Linked DNA regions of Hymenobacter swuensis DY53. The protein of the gene in region 1 binds, or shares a complex with, the protein of each later gene. Links are inferred from orthologs where the notes say so. Each region holds a gene or a part of one and is shown in the gene's direction. Other genes may lie near its edges.

Region 1 (6,033 bases):
GGCTCGTATTGCTTATCGTAACCTCACCCGCTATCTGGGGCCAAACTCCACTTATTCGGATGCTCGTAACGGCTCCATCCAATCTGCAATTGACTTGTTCGGCGCTTGCTCTGATGAAGTAACTTCAACAACCAACGCTTGGGCCGCCGTAGGAGTAGGCGCACCTGCACCTCAATCGTGTGCTACGGAAATTACTGGAACGCCTCAGTTCTGCGTAGAAAACGGACAGGTCGTGAATGCTACGTATAGCGTACAGGCTTCGTCCGGCGCTACCAAAGACTGGTATAATAGCAACAGCGCCTTCGATTTTTCTGGTCTTGGCCGTGCTGACTACGTAACACTGAATCAGATACCAGGCTACGAGGATTTCACTACCCTGAGTGTGTATATCCAGTATCCAAACAATCCGGGAGCTAATACCTGGCGTTATTTTGACATATCCAGTCAAGTTTGCCGGGTACAATGCAAGGTTTGTCCGGAAGAATACCGCCCATCAGCTGGCGTTTTGTCTGGTAACCGGGATATTACTGTGTACCCCAACCCCGCAGATGCTACTGCTACAGTAGAGTTGCGCACGTTGGCTGAAACTACTACCACCGTACGCCTTAGTGACATGCTTGGCCGGTCTGTGCATGTACAAACGGTACCAGCAGGTGCCCGTATCGTAACCCTGGACGTGGCGAAGTTGCCTGTTGGCTCTTACGTCTTATCAGTAACAACTGCATCGGGCACAACTACCAGCCGCTTGCATATTCGGCGCTAAGGTGCGGACAGTTCGCTGGCACGAAATACAAAGTTTTTTACTGGAGTAATTCATAAAAAGGCCCTGACCAATAGTTGGTCAGGGCCTTTTTATATTCTCTGTTAAAGCTGCACTCTCGCTTGACAATACCTCCTAGTGGGTAATGAACCAGAAACAAAATATCTTACTATTTCATATTGCAGAACAGCATGAATCTGTTTACTCGGCTTCTCTGCCCTGCTCGATTTCCGTGACCAGCTCGCCGTACCACTCCTCGCCATATTTGCGGATGAGAGGTTCTTTCAGGAACTGATAGATGCGCACGCCCAGGCTGGCCCCGAAGGAGCAGGCGGGCGAGCAGATGGTCCACCGGTCGTAGTTCAGGGCCTCAAAGCCGTCATACTTGGTGACGCGGATGGGGTACAGGTGGCAGCTGATGGGCTTCTTGAACGAGGTGGCCCCGGCCAGGTAGGCCTGCTCGATGCCGCACTTCAGGATACCCCGCTCGTCGTAGAGGGCGTAGGCGCACTCCCGGTCGTTGATAGTGGTGGTGCTGTAGTCGCCTTCCCAGTCCTTGATGTAGAGGCCCTGCTGCTCGATGGCCTCACGGCCAGCTTCAGTGAGGAAGGGCTTGATGGCCTCGTACTCGTTCTGCAGAATCTGCAGTTCCTCGTTTTCCAGCGGGGCGCCCAGGTCGCCTTCCACGCAGCAGGCGCCTTTGCAGGCTTCGAGGTTACAAACGAAGAAATTGTCCCGAATGTCGTCGGAAATGATGGTGTGCTGAATCTGAATCATGGAGTTGTCGCGCAGTGGTTCGCAGAGGACAACGCAGTGGTTCGCGGCGGCCGTTCACTGCGAACCACTGCGCTTTTCACTGCGAAACCCTGCGTGAAATCTGGCTGCAAAGATACCGAATTACCCCACGGCCCGCAGCACTTGTTCCGTCAGTTCGCACTGCCGGGTGTGGGCGTACGTGGCTAACGCCTCAGCCTGCCCGGCTGCTCCCAGCCGCTCGGCCAAGCCGGGCTCCATCAGCAGCCGCTCAATGCAAGCCGCAAATGAATCGAGGTTGCGCAGCTCAAACAACAGGCCGGTGCGGTTGTCGGCCAGCAGCTCCCGGGTGCCGCCCGCTGCCACGCCCAACACCGGCCGGCCCGCCGCCAAGGCCTCGATGGTCACCATGCCGTAAGTTTCGTTGACGGAAGCCGTCACTGAGATGTCCAGGGCGCGGTAGGCCACTTCGGGCTGGGGCGTGAAGCCGCGCAGGTGCACCGCTTCTGCAAGGCCCAGCACCTCAATACGCTGGAGCAGCGCGTCGTAGTAGGCAGTGCCTTCGTTGCGGGTGGGTTCGCCCACCAGCAGCAGGTGCAGCTGCGGGAACCGGGGCCGCAGCCGGGCCAGCGCCTCCACCACAAAATCCTGACCCTTGCCATCATCAAACCGCCCGATGAGGCCCAGCAGCACAGCCCCGGCGGGCAGCGCCAGCTGCAGCCGGCGGCGGGCCGCGGCGGTGGTCAGCTGGGCATCCGTGAACTTGTCCAGCTCCACGCCCAGCGGCACCACGTGCAGTTTTTCGGGAGCCAGCCGGGTTTTCTCCAGCACCTGCCGGGCCAGACCGGGCAAGGGCGAAAGCCAGGCGGCCAGAGCGTTGTAGCGCAGCGTGTGCACCAGCCCGCGCTTGGCCAGCCCCAGCTGCATGTGCTGCTGGTACACCAGCGGCATACCGGGGCTGAACAGCCGTTTAGCCAGCACGGCCACGCCCAGGTCGGCGTTGCGGGTGATGATGACGGCCCGGGTGCCGAACTGCGCCCACACCCCGGCCAGCCGGCGGGCGGCGGGTACGTCCAGGGCTTTCCAGCGGTTCCCGAACGGCACTACGGACAGGCCCAGTTCGGCGGCGCGGGCGGCCAGCGGGGAGCCGGCGCGGGCGACGACCTGCATCGGCCAGCCCCGCTGCTGCATCCAGCCGGCAAACCGGGCCGTATTTAGCTCCAGCCCGCCCCAGCTATCCGAAAGGCACAGAATAGACAGCGGAAACACGGCGGCGGGCGGATTGGCAGGGTTCATGGCGCGAAGATACGACCCGACCCTATCCTACCCTTTCTGCATTGCTTCCAAGGCGACAAACCCAATAAAAACGCTGATGCAGATCAAGTGGGCGAACAGGCTGCCCGTAGCCTGCTGCTGGTATCGGTTGCTAAAAAGCAGGATGCCCAGGGTAAGAAAGGTCATCAGCAGCCCCAGAACCACTACCCCCGCGCCCACCAGCAGCGGAACGCCGGGGTTGCACATATCCGCAAGGGGCATGCGCTGGGCCAGCACGTAGCTCGTGCCCAGCCCCAGCGCGTAATACGCGGCGGTAGCAACGAATCCGTGCGTGATGGGGTTGTTCCAGGATAGTTTGTCGGCCGAGGTCATGCTGGGAGTATGGATAAGTAACGGAGTCAACTTAACTCTCCCTGCTCACATTTCCTTCCCCCACCCCAAAGCCTTACCTTTGCTAATAAGCCAACCGGCTTAGTTTTCCGATTCTGACTGATTACGCATGGGACTCGATTATCACTCGTTACTGAACCCCTCGCAGGCCGCGGCGGTGCTGCACACCGAAGGCCCCTGCATGATTATAGCCGGCGCGGGCTCGGGCAAAACCCGGGTGCTCACCTACCGCATTGCCCACCTGCTGGAGAAGCAGGTGAACCCGTTCAACATCCTGGCCCTCACCTTCACCAATAAGGCCGCCAAGGAGATGCGCGCCCGCATTGAGAAGGTGGTCGGCCCCGAGGCTAAAAACCTGTGGATGGGTACTTTTCACAGCATTTTCGCCCGGATTCTGCGCTCTGAAGCCGACAAAATCGGCTACCCCCGCTCCTTCACCATCTACGATACCCAGGACTCCAAAACCCTTATCGGGCAGATTCTGAAGGAGCTGGAAATCGACGATAAGCTCTACAAGCCCAACATGGTGCTGGGCCGGATTTCCTCGGCCAAGAACAAGCTGATTTCGGTGCAGCAGTACCTCAACGACCCCGTAATCCGGCAGGACGATGAGGCCTCGCTGCGGCCCAAGCTGGGCGTGATTTACCAGCAGTACGCCAACCGCTGCTTCAAGGCCGGGGCCATGGACTTCGACGATTTGCTCTACCAGACCAATGTGCTGTTCAAAGACCACCCCGACGTGTTGAACAAGTACCAGAATATGTTCCGGTACGTGATGGTGGACGAGTACCAGGACACCAACTACTCCCAGTACCTTATTGCCCGCAAGCTGGCCGCCAAGGAGCGCAACATCTGCGTGGTGGGCGACGACGCGCAAAGCATCTACGCCTTCCGGGGCGCCGATATTCAGAACATTCTCAACTTCGAGAAGGACTACCCCGAGCTGCAGGTGTTCAAGCTGGAGCAGAACTACCGCTCCACCAAGAACATCGTGTGGGCGGCCAACTCGGTTATCAAGAACAACCAGGCCCAGCTGCGCAAAGACGTGTTTTCCGACAACGAGGAAGGCCCGCTGATTGAGGTACTAAAGGCCGCCTCCGACAACGAGGAAGGCAAGCTGGTGGCCCAGAGCATCTACGAGGACAAGATGAACCAGCACTTGTCGTACGACGACTTTGCCATCCTGTACCGCACCAACGCCCAGAGCCGGGCCATGGAGGAATCGTTGCGCAAGCTCAACATCAAGTACAAGATTGTGGGCGGCCTGAGCTTCTACCAGCGCAAGGAAATCAAGGACCTGGTGGCCTACCTGCGCCTCACCGTTAACCCGAATGATGAGCAGGCCCTGCGCCGCGTGATTAACTACCCCAAGCGCGGCATTGGCGACACTACCCTGGCCAAGCTAATTTCTTCGGCCGAGGAAACCAACCATACCATCTGGGAAGTGGTCAGCAACGCCGATAAGTTTCTGCCCACCCGCACGGCCAATCCCATCGTCGACTTCGCCGAGAAAATCAAGGCCTACACCGCCGTGGCGGCCAAGGATGATGCGTTTGAGGCAGCCAAGTTCATTGCCAAGAACTCGGGCATGATTGAGGAACTCTACGCCGACAAGAGCATTGAGGGCCTGAGCCGCTACGAGAACATTCAGGAACTTCTGAACGGCGTGAAGGCCTTCGTGGAAGACCCCGAGCGGGAGGAAAAAAGCCTCGGCGCCTTCCTGCAGGACATTGCTCTGGTCACGGATGCCGACACCAAGGACGCCCAGGCCGAGGGCGAGCAGGTGACCATGATGACGATTCACTCGGCCAAGGGCCTAGAGTTCCGCAACGTGTACATCGTGGGCATGGAGGAAAACCTGTTCCCGAGCCAGATGATGATTACCTCCCGGGCCGACTTGGAGGAGGAGCGCCGGCTGTTTTACGTGGCCATCACCCGGGCCGAGAAGAAGCTGACCCTGAGCTATGCCACTTCCCGCTACCAGTGGGGCAATCTGCGCAGCTGCGAGAAAAGCCGCTTCCTCGACGAAATCGACCCGAAGTTTGTGGACTTCAAGTACTCGGCCGGCCCCGGACCCGACCGCGCCGGACCGGGCGAGTCGCCGTTTGGACATGTGTTTGAACGCCGCTCGAACCTGATTCCGCCGCCGCCGCGCAAAACCGTGGCCACCAAGTACGTAGCCCCCGCCGACTTCAAGCCCTCCGATACCAGCAAGCTGCAGGTGGGCCAGCGCGTGGAGCATCCCAAGTTCGGGTTCGGCACCGTGAGCAAGCTCGAAGATCAGGCTGGCTCTATCAAGGCCATTATCCAGTTTGAGGAAGTGGGCGAGAAAACCTTGCTGCTAAGCTTCGCCAAGCTGCGGCTACACTAGGGTAATAGGCTGTTCCGGAGGTGCTTGCGCATATGACGACCCCAAACCGACCCTGAATCTGCCCAGCTTCTCCTCATTTCCGTTACTTTAGAAGAGCGTAGCCGTTGGCTGCTACTGCTGCCAACCTTGTCCGGCGGGCTTCTGTGCAAAACAGAATGCCAACGGGGCAAGGTTTGGCGTATATTTGACCCTTCGAATACCATTTCAATGACCTTACCTTCCCTCCATAAACACGAGCTGCTGCAGCGCGAATACGGCCAAAGCACGTTTCAGTTAGTGCAACAGCTGGCCGCCATTGAGGACCGCGACGAGCGGACCCGCCGCGCCCAGCAGATTGTGCAGCTTATTTTCCGCCTCCAGCCCAGCCTGCGCGACCAGCCCGACTCACAGCAGAAAGTCTGGAATCACGTCTACGAAATGGCCGACGGCGAGCTGGACGTGGACGCTCCCTTCGCCCTGATTTCGCCCGCCAGTCGGACCGCGC
Region 2 (7,867 bases), 1.2 Mb from region 1 along the record:
TGCCCGGCGCAATTTGTACGGGTACGATAGAGTATTTCTGAGCACCAGTGCCCAGCAGGTCGAAATAGACGCTGCCCCAGGCCCAGAGCGTGCCATCTTCCCGAATGGCCGTTGTATGCACTGTGCCAGCACTCACACTTTTCCACTTTGAGCCCGGCGCTACCTGCACGGGTCCATACTGGGATAGGTCAAGAACACCATTGCCCAGCAGGCCATGCTGGTTTTCGCCCCAGGTCCAGAGTGTACCATCTTCCCGAATGGCGGCCGTATGCTCATGGCCGGCACTCACACTTTTCCACTTGCTGCCCGGCATTACGGGAACCGGGGAGAACAGCGCCCAGGCGGCTCCTGGTAGAACATTGCCACTAAAGGAATTGTAGCCCCAACCCCACAGGGAGCCGTCGCGCCGGATGGCCATCGTATATCTATAGCCGGTGCTTACGCTTCGCCAAGTGGTGTCGGCACTGACGAGTGCGGGAACCACGCGGGGCTGATGGTTGAAGTCGATATAGGCCAGCCCCCAACCCCACAGGGTACCATCCTGGCGGATGGCAGCTATGTGGTCCCAGCCGCAGCCCATAGTTTTCCATTTGCTGCCCGGCGCTACCTGGGTGGGAGAGGAGTGGCCAATGGTTGTGCTGTTGCCAAGTTGTCCATTGTCGTTGCTCCCCCAGGTCCAGAGGCTGCCATCGGACTGTAGGCCGGCCGAGAAAGAGTAGCCGGCGCTGACCTGTTGCCAGGTAGGCTGGACAATGGCGCGGGGAGCAAGCTGGTTGGTCGTACTGCCGTTGCCCAACTGCCCATGTGTGTTGCTCCCCCAGGTCCAGAGGCTACCATTCTGCTGGATACCGACCGAGGAAGCGTTAGTGGTCAGGGTTTGCCATCGGCCAGCCCCAGGTACCCGCGTGGGCTGCAACAGCGGGTCTGTGTTGCCCATGCCGAGCTGGCCGTTGGTGTTATCACCCCAGGCCCAGAGGCTGCCATCCTGCTGCAGCGCCGCCGAGTGAGTAGGGCCGGCCGCCAGGGTTTGCCAGGTGGTAGCCGTGCCAATACGGGCGGGAATAAGGGAATTGGCGGTGGTCCCCGTACCTAGCTGCCCGGTTGCGTTGTTACCCCAGGTCCAGAGGCTACCATCTTTGCTGATGCCGACGGTGTGCTGGTTGCCCGCTTTCACTTCTTTCCAGATACCTGGCGTGCCTTGGGGGAGGTAGATGCGGTTGAACGTTAGCAACGAGGTGGTGGAATTATTGCCGAGCTGGCCGGAAGAGTTTAGGCCACACCCGAGCAAGGTACCGTCTTCCGCCAGTGCCACCGTGTAGCCTTGTCCGGGAGAAGCCTGCAGAATGCCATTGCTCAGGTAAACAGGCAATAGTCGACGGATTTTGTCGCCGGTACCCAATTGGCCCTGGTCGTTATTGCCCCAGCTCCACAATCTGCCTTTTTCCTCAAGAGCCACCACGTGGCCGGGGCCGGCGCTTACGCTCCACCACCTGCGCCACTGGGTCAGAGAATCAATCTGCCGGGGCCGGTGGTGGTCCTTAGTGGTGCCATTCCCGAGCTGGCCAAATTCATTACTGCCCCAACTCCACAACGTGCCATCCTGGCGAATGGCCACGGTATAACCGGGGCCCGCGCTGGCGCTGAGCCAACTGGTGAGGTTACCAAGTTGTACAGGTACACTCCGGGAAGTGGTGATGCCATCCCCAAGCTGTCCGCGCTGGTTGTTGCCCCAGGTCCACAGTGTTCCGTCCTGTCGCACGGCTACTGTGTGGGTGCTGCTGGTGCTAACGCTGCGCCAGGTAGCATTAAGCACTTGGCCAGCAGTGCTGAGGGCAACGGGAAACAGCGTTGCACTACCTACCTGCCCGGCAGTATTGGTTCCCCAGCTCCAGAGTGAGCCATCCTGGCGCACAGCCAAAGTATGCCGGCCTGTGGCCACGGCATACTGCCAAATAGAGCCAGGATGCACCTGGTGGCTATTCTCCCATATATAATTGTCGTAGGACCTGAGCATGAACGTGGTGCCGTTGCCAAGCTGCCCAAATTCATTGTTGCCCCAGGTCCATAACGCCCCATTATCCTGCACGGCGGCTACGTGGAACTCTCCCGCGCTGGCCTGCAGCCATTTTTTAGTAGGCTGTATTTCGTAGGGAGTAGCATTGCCCGAGTAACCGCCCGGTGCGAAGCTGCCCCAGTGCCAGAGGCTGCCGTTCTGCTGAATACCTATCGATTGGTTGCCTCCGGCATCTATGCTTTTCCACAGAGTGCCAGGCTTCACCTGTATCGGCACCGCCGAGCTGGCCAAGGTTTCGTGGCCGAGCTGACGGCTACTGTTGCTGCCCCAAGTCCAGAGCGTACCGTTCTGCTGGAGCGCCAAGTAGTGCCTTTCCCCGGCGCTTACAGTTTGCCACGTGCTCAGCGTGCCAAATTGTTTGGGCGTGGGCTGTTGGTCTCCCCACACCCATAGGGTACCATCCTGGCGCACGGCCACGGTGGCGGTGGCGGAAGCGGCAACACTTTGCCACCTGGAGCCCGGGATAATTTCGGTGGGGGCTGACTTGGCGACTACCGTGCCGTTGCCTAACTGCCCATACTCGTTATTACCCCAGATCCACAGCGTGCCATCCTGCCGGATACCTGCCGAGTGCCGGTAGCCGACGCTGATGGACTGCCATTGAACTCCGGTGAGTATGGGAACCGGAAACTGGCGGTTGCGGGTGGTCCCATCACCCAGCTGTCCGAATTGGTTGTCGCCCCAAGCCCAGAGGCTGCCGTCGGGCTGAACAAATAGGGTGTGGGATTGTGCCGTAGCGGGCATACACCACGCGCTGCTCAACCACACCAATAATCCCAGCCAGAAGCCCCGTAAAAGTCGAATCATACAAATTGCTATCCTGTTATAAAAAGACGCGGCAAGATACTGGAGGAAGCGGTGCCCCAGGATAGGCAGCAGAAAAGACTACGAAAGAACTGCTTCATCAGGCAGGCTCTATCCGCAACGCCCCGAACCATCTGCCCCGGATTGCAGTTATCATAGGCTACCCTTTTCAAGTCCTATCTTGCCGCTGCATGAAGTATCAACTGACCTCGGAATTCCAACCCACCGGCGACCAGCCGAAGGCCATTCGGCAACTGGTGGAGGGTGTGAACAACGGCGAGCCGGCCCAGGTGCTGCTGGGGGCCACTGGCACCGGCAAAACCTTCACCATGGCCAACGTTATTGCCGAAACCGGCAAGCCTGCCTTGGTGCTCTGCCACAATAAAACCCTGGCCGCCCAGCTCTACGGCGAGTTCAAGCAGTTCTTCCCCAATAATGCCGTCGAGTACTACATCAGCTACTACGACTATTACCAGCCCGAGGCCTACATTGCCAGTTCCGACGTATTCATCGAGAAGGATCTGGCCATCAACCAGGAAATCGAGAAGCTGCGGCTGCACTGCACCTCCACGCTGCTCTCGGGCCGCCGCGACGTCATTGTTATTGCGTCGGTGTCGTGCATCTACGGCATCGGCAACCCCGAGGAGTTCAGCAAAAACGTGATTTACATGGCTCCCGGGCTGCGGTACTCGCGCAATAATCTGCTCTATCAGTTCGTGCAGATTCTGTATTCGCGCACTGAGGTGGAGTTCACGCGGGGCAGCTTCCGAGTGAAGGGCGACACGGTGGACATCTTCCCGGCCTACGCCGACTACGCCTACCGGCTGTTCTTTTTCGGCGACGAAATCGAGGCCATTCACCGCATCGACCCGCAGAGCGGCAAGAAGCTGGCCGATGAGAAATCGGTGACGCTGTACCCGGCCAACTTGTTCGTGACCGGCAAGGACACGCTTAACCAGGCCATCAAGGAAATCCAGTTTGATCTGGTGCAGCAGCACGCCTACTTCGAGAAGGAGGGCCGTGATTCGGAGGCCAAGCGCATCATGGAGCGCACCGAGTTCGACCTGGAGATGATTCGGGAACTGGGCTACTGTTCGGGCATTGAGAACTACTCGCGCTATTTCGACGGCCGGGAACCGGGCAGCCGGCCCTTCTGCCTGCTCGATTATTTCCCCAACGACTACCTGCTGGTAGTGGACGAAAGCCACGCCACCATGCCCCAGATCCGGGCCATGTGGGGCGGCGACCGGAGCCGCAAAACGGCCCTCATCGAGTACGGCTTCCGTTTGCCTTCCGCCTTCGATAACCGTCCGCTTACGTTCAACGAGTTCGAGAGCATGTACCGGCAGGCGGTGTTTGTGAGTGCCACGCCGGCTGATTACGAGCTTACTCAGGCCAACGGTATCATCGTGGAGCAGATCATCCGGCCCACCGGGCTGCTCGATCCGGAAATCGACCTGCGCCCCAGCACTAACCAGATTGACGACCTGCTGGACGAGGTGGACAACCGCGTGAAAATGGGCGACCGGGTGCTGGTGACCACGCTCACCAAGCGCATGGCCGAGGAGCTGCAGAAGTACATGGAGCGCCTGGGTATCAAATCCAGCTACGTGCACTCCGATGTGAAAACCCTGGACCGGGTGGAAATTCTGCGCCAGCTACGCCTCGGCGAAATCGACGTGCTCATCGGCGTAAACCTACTCCGGGAAGGCCTTGACTTACCGGAAGTGAGCCTTGTAGCCATTCTCGATGCCGATAAGGAAGGCTTCCTGCGCGACCAGCGCAGCCTGATTCAGACGATGGGCCGCGCCGCCCGAAACGACCGGGGCAAGGTGATTATGTACGCCGACCGGATGACCGGCTCCATGCAGCGCGCCATCGACGAGACCAACCGCCGCCGCGCCACCCAGCTGGCTTACAACCAGGAGCACGGCATCACGCCGCGCACGGTGCGTAAGAGTCACGCCGAAATCATGGGCCAGACCTCCTTATCGGATTACCGCATCCAGGACAGCACAGTGTACACCGGTCCCGATACCGACTCGGCTCTAGCCATTGCGGCCGAGCCGGTGGTATCGATGATGAATAAGGTGGATCTGGAAAAGCTCATCAAGCAAACCGAAAAGCAAATGGAAGCCGCTGCCAAGGACCTTGATTTCCTCACCGCCGCCAAACTCCGCGACGAGCTGGCTGCGTTGAAACAGGTGCTCAAAACCAAGCGGGATTAATGACCCGGAAAACCCGTAGCAAAGGGGGCAGAGGCAGCGGTTTTAAGCTGTTTGTGCCCCTTTAGTATTGCGTTGGATTGTAGCCGGCTCTGGGGTTAAGAAGGTGCTTTGCTAATAGCTCAGTTGCCTGGGATAAGCAGGTTAGCCGGCTTGCTATAACTGCTCCAGCCAAGCCGGAATTTCGGCTAGGGAAGCGGCTTTGTAGAAGGTCAGTCCTGCCAAGTCGTCTTCGGCTACGCGTTCCATTACCCAGGTGGTATGGTAAGGCACGTAAGCCGCCCGGCCACCCAGGCGCGCCACCGGCAGCACATCGGACTTCAGGGAATTGCCAATCATGACGAATTCCTCCGGTTGCACGCCGTAGCGGCTGAGCAGGCGCTGATAGGTAGCTTCGTTTTTCTCGCTCACAATTTCTACATGGTCGAATAAGTCGCCCAGACCGGAGCGGGCCAGCTTGCTTTCCTGGTCGAACAGGTCGCCTTTAGTGAGCAACATCAGCGGCAGGCCGCCCTGCTTCACATGGGCCAGCACTTCCGGTACGTGCGGCAGCAGCTCGATAGGAAAATCCAGCAGCCGCTTGCCGTAGTCGAGGACGTGCTGAATCTCGGTGCCGGTTACCTGTCCGTCCGTCAGTTGAATAACGGTTTCAATCATGGACAGCATAAATGACTTCGCGCCGTACCCAAACAAGTCCATGTTCTGGCGCTGCACCTCGAAGAACCGGCTACTTAGCGCCGCCGGGGTACCGTAATGCGTCAAGAGGTCGTAAAGGCGGGCCTCTGCCTCATCAAAGTGTGGCTGATTGGGCCAGAGAGTATCGTCGGCGTCGAAAGCAATGAGTCGGGGCGCGGGCATGGCGAAGGCGAAAGAGACGGGCAAAGTTACCGAACTTGCGGCCCATGAAACAGCTCATTGACCAAGCTTCCTGGAATCGGCGGGAGCATTTTTCCTTCTTTTCTGCCTTCGAGGAGCCGTTTTTTGGCGTAGTGGCCGAGGTGGATGCTGCTCCGGCTCTGGCCCGCGCCAAGGCCTTAGGCCTATCGTTTTTTCAGGTATACCTGCACGCAGCGCTTACGGCCGTAAACCAAGTGGAAAACCTGCGCTACCGGGTAGAAGACGGCCAGGTGTATTGCTACGAACAGATCAATGTTTCCCCCACTTTAGGCCGCCCCGACCACACCTTCGGCTTCAGCTTCGTGCCATACCACCCCGATTTGCGGACGTTTGGGGAAAGCCTGTCGGCCGAAGCCGACGCCGTGCGCCAGAGCAGCGGCCTGCGTCTCAGCCCTGAAACAGCCCGCCCCGATGTCATCCACTTTTCAGCCCTGCCCTGGGTGAACTTCACCAGCCTCACCCACGCCCGTTCGTTCTCCCACCCCGACAGTATACCGAAGATTTCCGTAGGTCGGCTCCGGCCCGATGGCAGCCGCCAGTTGATGCCCGTAGCCGTCAACGTGCATCATGGCTTAGCCGATGGCTACCACGTAGGGTTGTTTCTGCAAGCTTTTCAGCGGGAGTTGAACGGCGGGCAGTATGCCCCGTAGTATACCCCAAAATGAAATCAGCCACCTAGATTGCTATCTAAGTGGCTGATTAAAAGTGAGCGAGAAACGAGGTTCGAACTCGCGACCCTCAGCTTGGGAAGCTGATGCTCTACCAACTGAGCTACTCTCGCTTGATGAAGATTGGTAAGGCAAAAGTACGCGGCAGAAATCAATTTACAACCCGTTACGTATCGGATAGTATGCTTATTTGCCCGGCCATCGGTGTTGATAGGCTGCACAAGTGCAAGAAACCATGCCAGTGTATGGCAGTAGCTGGTTGAGTATCTGTTTTCAGTTTCAATGCTTGTTCTATGGCTTGGCCTTTGCCTCCCGCTACCCGCCGCCTGGTAGGGTTACTGTTTCTGACTGCCGGTTTTATGCTGCTGGTGGGCGTGGGCCTACGCCTTTATGTCGTGTATGATGCGTACCAGCGTCTGGGAACTGACGCGCTGGCCACGCAGCAACTAGTATTATACATGATAATGCTGGTAGCGGCCCTGATGATGCTGCGCTACGGCTGGCGTGAGCGGCGCGGTAATGACACGGTAGACTAAGCCCCTTACCTTTGTGGCCTATTGCCCACCCGGGCTTCTTCTGCCATGACTACTCCGCTTCGCATCTTTGTTGCCAAACGCAACCCTGCCACCGCTACCCAACTCGCCGAAATGGGCCGCCGCATGTTTCACGACACGTATGCTGCTCAGAACCGGCCCGAAGATATGGCGGCTTACGAAGAGGCTACTTTCGGCCCCGACAAGCAGCTGGCTGAGCTGCAGGAGCCCGATACCGTGTTTTTGCTGGCCCAGATGGTGCAGGAAGTAGTGGGCTACGCCAAACTCAGGCTCCATTCTACTTTGGGCCTCGACCCGGAGAAAATGCCCGAAGACCGGTTGGAAATTGAGCGGCTGTACGTGGCCGAGGATTGGATTGGCACCGGCCTGGGAGCTTCGCTCATGCGTCGGGCCATTGAGGAAGCACGCGAGCAGGGCTGCCGGGCCGTTGTACTGGGAGTATGGGAAAAGAATGAACGGGCCCGGGAGTTCTACCAACGGTTTGGCTTCAAGCGCATTGGTGAACATACCTTCACCATTGGCTCCGACGTGCAGAACGACCTGATTCTGCGGAAGGGGCTGTAAGGCAGGACTGATTACTAAGCACGTACCAAGGATTTACCTTTGATTTTTTTCTAACCACCTGCCGCCTTTGAATACTCTTCG

The links. The genes of interacting proteins can lie anywhere in the genome.
Region 2: the proteins of HSW_RS13990 (region 1) and uvrB are in contact, whole or in part, in a crystal structure (PDB 7EGT), measured with the Thermus thermophilus proteins. The link is inferred for Hymenobacter swuensis DY53 from one-to-one orthologs. Residues at the interface, in WP_096412145.1 of Thermus thermophilus: His654, Arg656, Phe657, Gln666, Asp668, Glu669, Lys680, Arg681, Leu682, Ser683, Lys685, Tyr686, Ala687; in WP_096411307.1 of Thermus thermophilus: Glu23, Leu25, Arg26, Asp27, Gly28, Glu29, Arg30, Phe31, Arg55, Glu326, Asp327, Phe328, Glu379, Ser382, Gln383, His398, Gly400, Arg401.

What each region holds. Positions count from the first base shown.
Region 1 is NZ_CP007145.1:2,917,914-2,923,946, forward strand. Bases 2,958-5,918 are described here. They hold HSW_RS13990 (ATP-dependent helicase), read left to right. Parts: upstream 2,958-3,287; coding sequence 3,288-5,549; downstream 5,550-5,918. Other genes in these bases: HSW_RS13985 (hypothetical protein), read right to left, coding at 2,958-3,160; HSW_RS13995 (DUF4290 domain-containing protein), read left to right, coding at 5,757-5,918. In the rest of the region: HSW_RS22900 (M4 family metallopeptidase), read left to right, coding at 1-763; HSW_RS13975 (DUF3109 family protein), read right to left, coding at 962-1,537; HSW_RS22905 (glycosyltransferase family 4 protein), read right to left, coding at 1,658-2,809; more of HSW_RS13985, read right to left, coding at 2,837-2,957; more of HSW_RS13995, read left to right, coding at 5,919-6,033. UniProt on the Escherichia coli protein: A helicase with DNA-dependent ATPase activity. Unwinds DNA duplexes with 3'-5' polarity. Translocates on single-stranded DNA with 3'-5' polarity. Initiates unwinding more efficiently from a nicked substrate than double-stranded DNA.
Region 2 is NZ_CP007145.1:4,096,355-4,104,221, reverse strand. What follows is about bases 2,624-5,587. They hold uvrB (excinuclease ABC subunit UvrB), read left to right. Parts: upstream 2,624-3,069; coding sequence 3,070-5,106; downstream 5,107-5,587. Other genes in these bases: HSW_RS19050 (HAD family hydrolase), read right to left, coding at 5,260-5,587; HSW_RS23115 (RCC1 domain-containing protein), read right to left, coding at 2,624-2,881. Outside these bases: more of HSW_RS23115, read right to left, coding at 1-2,623; more of HSW_RS19050, read right to left, coding at 5,588-5,985; HSW_RS19045 (chloramphenicol acetyltransferase), read left to right, coding at 6,006-6,650; HSW_RS19035 (hypothetical protein), read left to right, coding at 6,962-7,204; HSW_RS19030 (GNAT family N-acetyltransferase), read left to right, coding at 7,250-7,786; HSW_RS19025 (dienelactone hydrolase family protein), read left to right, coding at 7,854-7,867. UniProt on the Escherichia coli protein: The UvrABC repair system catalyzes the recognition and processing of DNA lesions. A damage recognition complex composed of 2 UvrA and 2 UvrB subunits scans DNA for abnormalities.